DNA from 3 places in the Agaribacillus sp. DX54 genome. Region 3 is predicted to be linked to each of the others. Evidence: riboswitches for the same ligand, from Rfam matches in the RefSeq annotation. Region 3 holds a riboswitch; each other region holds the start of a gene.
The links. Region 3 has a riboswitch for cobalamin ahead of AC04NP_RS19210 (ABC transporter substrate-binding protein). Riboswitches for the same ligand answer to the same signal wherever they lie in the genome.
Positions count from the first base shown of each region.

Region 1: another riboswitch for cobalamin. It lies ahead of AC04NP_RS00580 (hypothetical protein); the one in region 3 lies ahead of AC04NP_RS19210 (ABC transporter substrate-binding protein).
Region 2: another riboswitch for cobalamin. It lies ahead of AC04NP_RS04320 (TonB-dependent receptor plug domain-containing protein); the one in region 3 lies ahead of AC04NP_RS19210 (ABC transporter substrate-binding protein).

Region 1 covers NZ_JBXEQE010000001.1:138,504-140,705, reverse strand. Annotated here, with positions in the region: gene AC04NP_RS00585 (Ig-like domain-containing protein) at 1-492, opposite strand, end outside; gene AC04NP_RS00580 (hypothetical protein) at 690-1,427, opposite strand; cobalamin riboswitch at 1,700-1,912, opposite strand; gene AC04NP_RS00575 (alpha-L-fucosidase) at 2,033-2,202, opposite strand, start outside.
Region 2 covers NZ_JBXEQE010000002.1:360,398-362,599, reverse strand. Annotated here, with positions in the region: gene AC04NP_RS04325 (Dph6-related ATP pyrophosphatase) at 1-212, opposite strand, end outside; gene AC04NP_RS04320 (TonB-dependent receptor plug domain-containing protein) at 209-970, opposite strand; cobalamin riboswitch at 1,103-1,304, opposite strand; gene AC04NP_RS04315 (hypothetical protein) at 1,859-2,202, shown strand, end outside.
Region 3 covers NZ_JBXEQE010000019.1:95,159-97,360, reverse strand. Annotated here, with positions in the region: gene AC04NP_RS19215 (TonB-dependent receptor plug domain-containing protein) at 1-427, opposite strand, end outside; cobalamin riboswitch at 517-721, opposite strand; cobalamin riboswitch at 839-1,045, shown strand; gene AC04NP_RS19210 (ABC transporter substrate-binding protein) at 1,156-2,202, shown strand, end outside.

The DNA of each region.
Region 1 (2,202 bases), on a different contig from region 3:
AGAAAAGGAGTAGCGATCATAAACAAAACGGTTAGATGGTGAGGGGCGACTGTCTATACTCTCGGTATTAAGATACATCCGTTCGTTAATATATAATTCCGTTTTATTGGTGCTGAGCACCATATCCGTCAATTCAACGATTTCCAGTGTAAAAGTTGCCGGTTCCAGGTCGGCGTTGGCGGAAAAACTGATGGTGACCTGTCCTTTTTCCAGGGCGCTAAAATTACCGTTCCGGTCAATGTTTCCAAGACTTTCATCCGACACACTCCAGAATGCCAGGGCATCCTGCGGTATACCGTTCTTAAACAGTATTCCTTCAAATGAATGCGTTTCTCCTTTCAGCAACTGGAAGGGGGCGGAGCCTATCAACTGGAACAAATAGTCGCGCCGCACCCAGTCAGGGTCGGGGGTTGTGATGGCAAATCCTTCGATCTCGGTGGAAGCTTCCCCCAGCCAACCGGCATTTTCCTGTGCCGCGTTATATACCTTCACAAAATGTACCTCATCGAGCACCACAGGATTGCCTTGCTCATTTACGGCCCAGGAAAGGTCGAAGCCGTCTGCCGAACGCCCGTTTTCATCATCAAAATAAGGGTTTCCGGGTATAGTAGGCGTACTGTTACCGGATTTATTGTCTGCATAACCGAAGGAGAGGCTTCCTGAAGTTACAAAACCGGGATTGCTCCGGTTTACCCGGATTTTAACCGCTGTTCCTGTATACTTTTCCTCGAGGTTGTTAACATTATTAAAAATGACGGGTTGCGGATAATAAGGCTGCCGTGAAAATTGTTTTTGAATATGACCCCTGCTTCACCCTCGCCGGTTTCCCAAAGCACATCATGGGCAACGGTGTAACCGGGATTGAAATAGGTTATGTCAACTTTTTTGGAACTGCTAAAATGATAGTCACTTCCTGCCAACTCATACCAGGTGTCATCGGGCAGGCCGTTGCCGTTTTCGTCTTTCATTACCATAACCGCCCCCGGCTCTGTCCAATTCGGAAATGCATTACCGCCCACGGTGAAATCTACTCCATAGGGGTTTTGAGGGTCGTTCCTGATCGGCTGGTCAAAGCCTACGGTGATGGACCCTCCAAAGCCACCAAGTGAAATTACCGAGCCATCCGGGGCACCTAATACATTGTCTGCATTTCCGGGGAGCCCAAAGGGTGCTTTATTAATAAACTGCCCAGGTGCCGGCTTGTACTCAAATACCCGTGTGGCATAGGGGCTTGGATCGGGGTTGCCCCCGGTTTCCGCAACAGGCCGGTTGTTTGCGGTACGTGCCATGCTTTCAGGGGATGTGGATAAGCCGGCAAAATGCGGGCCTTCCTGCCCGTTCAATATCTGGTTGCTTTGCTGATTGGCAGGCTGTGGCCTGCTACCAAAGGTTGTGGAGATGCCGCGGGCTTCAGCACAAACATACATAGTATCAAAATGATCTTCCGGTCAAACTTTTTCATATGGATTTAAATTGGATTAGTGGCAGGTTTTTTGCAAAACGCATCGGGAAAAGACGATGGTAAACAGCCAGGTTAATGGCTACGATGCCTTCCGTGAAGTGGTACCTGTAAGAAGATAAAAAGGTTGGTTTCATCGCACGTTATCTGGCTAAGTAAAAAAATACTCGTAACGTACGAAATAGGACAGCAACGGGAAGCGCCAGCCGACTTATCTATAAACCCATTCACCGTAGGTTACAAATATTTCCGTATAAGGCAGGTCTTCTGACTTTCCTGACTTTTAACTCCTTCCCACCTCAACGCTAATGAGGCAGTGGTTTTTTGTTAAAAGCTGTTTCCGGCTTTTCACCGGACAGGATTACAGCAGCGGGAACTGTTCAGGACTTACACCTGATTCCCTTTTAATCACAATTGCACGGGCAATTGAGAACCTGATACAAAACAAAGCTAGTCATTGATTTAAAGTATGCAATGGACCTGGGAATAAAAAATTCCTGATTTTAATCATTTTTTTTGCCAATCCGGAATCCGGAACACCTACCTCACCCCTCGCTCCTATCCCCTCTGAGCTCAAATCGGTATCTTCAAACTCCACGCATACTTACCGGGTCTCTTAGCTTCGTCGCAGAGTTCTTTGGGAAGATTGATAACCAATTCGCTTTCTTCCGGGTCGACTTCCCAGGACAGGGGTCGGTCATAGCCCAGGAGCCGGATTTCGCTTTCGGCTTTGGGGATGACAT
Region 2 (2,202 bases), on a different contig from region 3:
CAGGAGGCCGGCACTGTATATAACGGGATATTTCCCATGGCTTTGGCTTGTAACCGAAGTACCGGCAAGGGTATAGCATGCGAACGGGAAACTTTACCGTGCTCGTTCATCATGTTGAGCAAAGCTGCGGGCTGCAAGCCTTGCCTGATAGCCATCATCAATGCATAACAACTATCCTTGCCGCCACTCCAGGAAACCAAAGCGGTTTTCATGTTGTTTGAGGGTTTCTCAATATTTTAAACCGAACTTTGGCTAACTCAAATCCTCCAAATAAAATCGCACTGTAAATACGGTTTGCTGCCAGCATGTTTTTGAAAAAGGGGATAGCCAAAGTGTAACATTTAAGCAATCCGGCCATATCGCGGCTGTAACCAACATTATACCCAAAAATACCGTGTTTGCCCACTGCACTGATTGCCGCCTCGGAGGTGTTGAAAGAACCCACACTCAGTGATCCCCGGACAGACAAAGGCGCTTCAACCGAACCGCGGGTGATGATGTTGATAACTCCTGCGATGGCATCGGAGCCATACAAGGTAGATTGGTTTCCTTTAAGGATTTCAATGCGTTCTATTTGCTGTAAAGACAGTAGCCTTAAATCAAAGGCATTACCTACACCCGATGCATCGGTAATTGGAATACCATCGATCAGGATCAGCGTGTAGCTACTGCTTGCCCCGCGGATAAAGACACTTTTGTCCTTCCCCGGATTGCTGTAAGCCCCGTTGATAATAATGCCGGATTGCTCATTAAGTAACTGTGCCAGATCTTTACCTACACTACTCCGTATCTGTTGGGAGGTAATCACCTGAACCGGTTTGGCTGTTTCTTTTCTTTCCAGCGGTATTTTGGAAGCCGATACCACAACTTCATTTAAGGGAATTACAGTACGCAGGGAATCCTGCGTCTGAGCAGATGTGACCAAAGAAAAACACACACACCACCCACCTAAGATTAACTTTTTGCTCATTGTCTAAAAGCTTAAATTGAACCAATGAGCTTCCGATAATTTTGTATAGGGCTGTAGGATCGTTTACAACAAAATCTATGCTATGACCCTGTTGTATGTGCTACACTCCTGACTCTTCCACCGAAAGCCTTTTAAAATGTTTCACATCAGGCAGGTCTTCTGGCTTGCTTCACCTGTTTTTGCCTTCCCATTCCTGTCTGCCGGAAAAGTGGCATTTTAAAAAACAGCATTCACGAAGCTTACAGCTACGGGGATAGCTCCGGATTTTCACCGGATTCCCTTTTAATTCTGGTAAATGAAGTATTCACCTGAAGCCAAATGCAATACGAAGGTAAGGAAATTTATGAAATAATTCGACATAACCGCCAAACCAAGAGTGTACACCATAAAATAATTGTCAATTGTCAACTGTCAACTATCAATTGCAAATTGCCCCTAGTTGTTAAAAAAACTGTACTTACTTCCTTGGATTAACCTTAGAATACAAGTTGAGAGTGAATAGATATTCTCAAGGTTAATCGTAACGGGAAAATTAAAAGTAGGGTTTGATTTACAGTGGGATAAGCTGGCCTTCGTCAATTTTTACTGTTTGTCGGAATTTTTTTGAAAAAGTTTGAAAAATATTTTCTTAAATTAAAAAATATGTCAGCGATTTGACAAATCTCACTTAATTATTTGATTTTCAGCACATAACAATCGAATGATTTTCTTCAATAATACCCCAGGTTGAGGGATGTTATAATTTCGTGATAATTCTGTGATATTTTCGTGACATATCCAAAAACGAATATTGGAAGATTCCGTAGATAATTAGTGGCGGGAAAGTTTAAGATCTTAAATAACGTACCAGTACAAATTTTCAATCAATTAAACCCTAAAACTATGTTAATGCATAAATTCAAATATGTATTGATTGCTGTGGTATTAGCCACGGCAGTATCATGCCAAAATCAAGACGATGCCGATATTCAAAGCGCACCGAACGTACCAGAAGCAACGGTTGATCAAGGATTAAATGAAGCCTTGGCTATGGAAGAGATGAAAAGCGTTATGTCAGCAGCCGCTGATGAAAGAGGACAAACCATGGACGAACTAACCAATGCACGAAGAAGAAGGTTTACCAGGGAACAAAACGTTTTTGTGAGGAATGCCATTGCGGTTAATGACCTGGAGGATCCGACAAAAGCGAATGTTACATTACCTTTGTTCAAAGGTATCGGACCTTCAGGTAA
Region 3 (2,202 bases):
ATAGGGAGCTAAGGCCTCCTTTCAGCACTTCTATGGATTCTACCTGATCCAGGTCCAACATTCGAAGATCAAAAGTTTGAGTGAGACCCGATGGATCATTAAAAGGTATTCCATCAATAAGTATCAATGTTTGTTCGCTTTGAGCTCCTCTAATTCGATAGCTGATATTAGTTCCCGGGGTGGCAAAGTTCCCATCAATTTGCACGCCGGGTATTTCATTGAGCAAATCGGTAACATCTTTACCTCTGTTGGCTTCTATTTGCTTTCTGTCAAGTTTATAGATTGTTTTACCGGATTTTTCAAGCGTTGTTTCTGTCTTGTTCCCTGTCACAACTACATCATCCAGTTGGACAATTCTTAGGGAGTCTTGCGCTTTTGCTGTTAAACCTAAGCAGACGCATACTGCTAATAAACAGGTTTTTTTCATTCTTTGTTTCATAGATTTAATAAAACGAGCTTAACTGCTGTGTGGAGCACGTGGTGGACTTCACTTCAACTTTCACCCGAAGTTTAGTTCGAAAATAATTTTCTTCGGCAGGTCTCCTGACTTGTTCAACTGAGGCTTCCTTCCCATCCCGACAGGTCGGGACAGTGGAATTCGATTTGGCCCAAGCTTACTGAACTTACAGTTGCGGGGACAGTTCTTGATTTTCACAAGATTCCCTTTTAATCCCATGTTTTAAAGGTTAAAAACATGGAAACCGAATTGGCCACAAATTTATACTTATTCACGAACTAAAAGAGAAAAGAGCATAATTAAGTTTTTTAATGGATGAAGTTGAAATTTCAAAAACGGATTTAATTAGGTTAATTAAAATAAAATCATGAGAGAAGCTTACCTTTACACCTGAAATAAGGTGCATAAGCATAAAAGGGAATCCGGTGATATCTTCAAATGGATAAATTCCGGAGCTGCCCCCGCAGCTGTAAGCCAAACTCAGACTTTCTGAGGGGTTTTAAAACTAAGGCCACTATCCCGACCTGTCGGGATGGGAAGGCATAAAACTTGGCAAGCCAGAAGACCTACCTATTTCAAAACCAACAATTCGACGCTTAGGGGATGAAGTTATCGAATGCAACAACATACAGGGACAACTACGTTCCATGCATTTATCGCCTTTTTGTGAATTGAAACAATGGATTAATGATGAATGAATGAAAACGTATCTAATAGGCACCACGCTACTCATTTTACTAGTTGCTTGCCAGCAAACTCAAAATCAATCAGCAAAAAGTGAAGCCTCCGACTCGGTTAAGGCGGTCACCTCATTTACACCTGAAATAACCTATGCCAAACACTTCACGATAGCGGTTCACGAAAATTTTAAGTCCGTTATTGTCAAAAACCCTTGGGTGGAAGATGATACGTTGGTTTCTTATGTTCTGTATTCAAAAGAGGCAGCAGCACCTTTCTCCGTCGACTGGGCAGAGTTTGTGATTCCGGTACCAATTGATGAGGTGGTTACCACATCCAGCCCCCACATTGGTTTGATTGGATTGCTGGACGAACTGGACAAAATCACAGGAGTATCGAATGACAGGTATGTGTATAACCCCCATATCTACAAAAAAATCAGCGAGGGTCAAATACGACAAGTAGGCTCTCTTAAGGAAAGCAACCTGGAAATTTTATTGGATTTATCCCCTGACTTAGTCATGAAAACAGGTGTTGATAATGTAAGAAATGAAGATGAACGTTTGACAGAGGCCGGTGTACCGATTTCTTATAACGTTGAATGGATGGAGAAGAATATGCTGGCGAGGGCAGAATGGATTAAGTTTGTCGGGGCTTTTTTCAATAAAGATGAAAAGGCAGATTCTATCTTCAGGCGTATCGAAAAGGAATACCTGAAAGCAAGAGCGATTACGGCAGACATTGATTTCCGGCCTGCTATTATGACGGGGAATAATTTTAAAGGAACCTGGTATATGCCAGGTTCAAATAGTTATCTAACCAAGCTTATCCAAGATGCGGGTGGAGATTATTATTATAAAAATGAGAAATCAACAGGTAGCCTCCCACTTAGTTTTGAAGTGGTTCTCGATAACTTAATTGAGTCCGATTTTTGGATTGGCCCGAGGGCTGAGTCGCTAAAAGAACTGGAAATGATGGATGAGAGATATACCCTTTTTAAAGCTTTCAGGGATGGGAACGTATATACCTTCAATAAAAGAATGAGTGAAAATGGGGGCAATGACTAT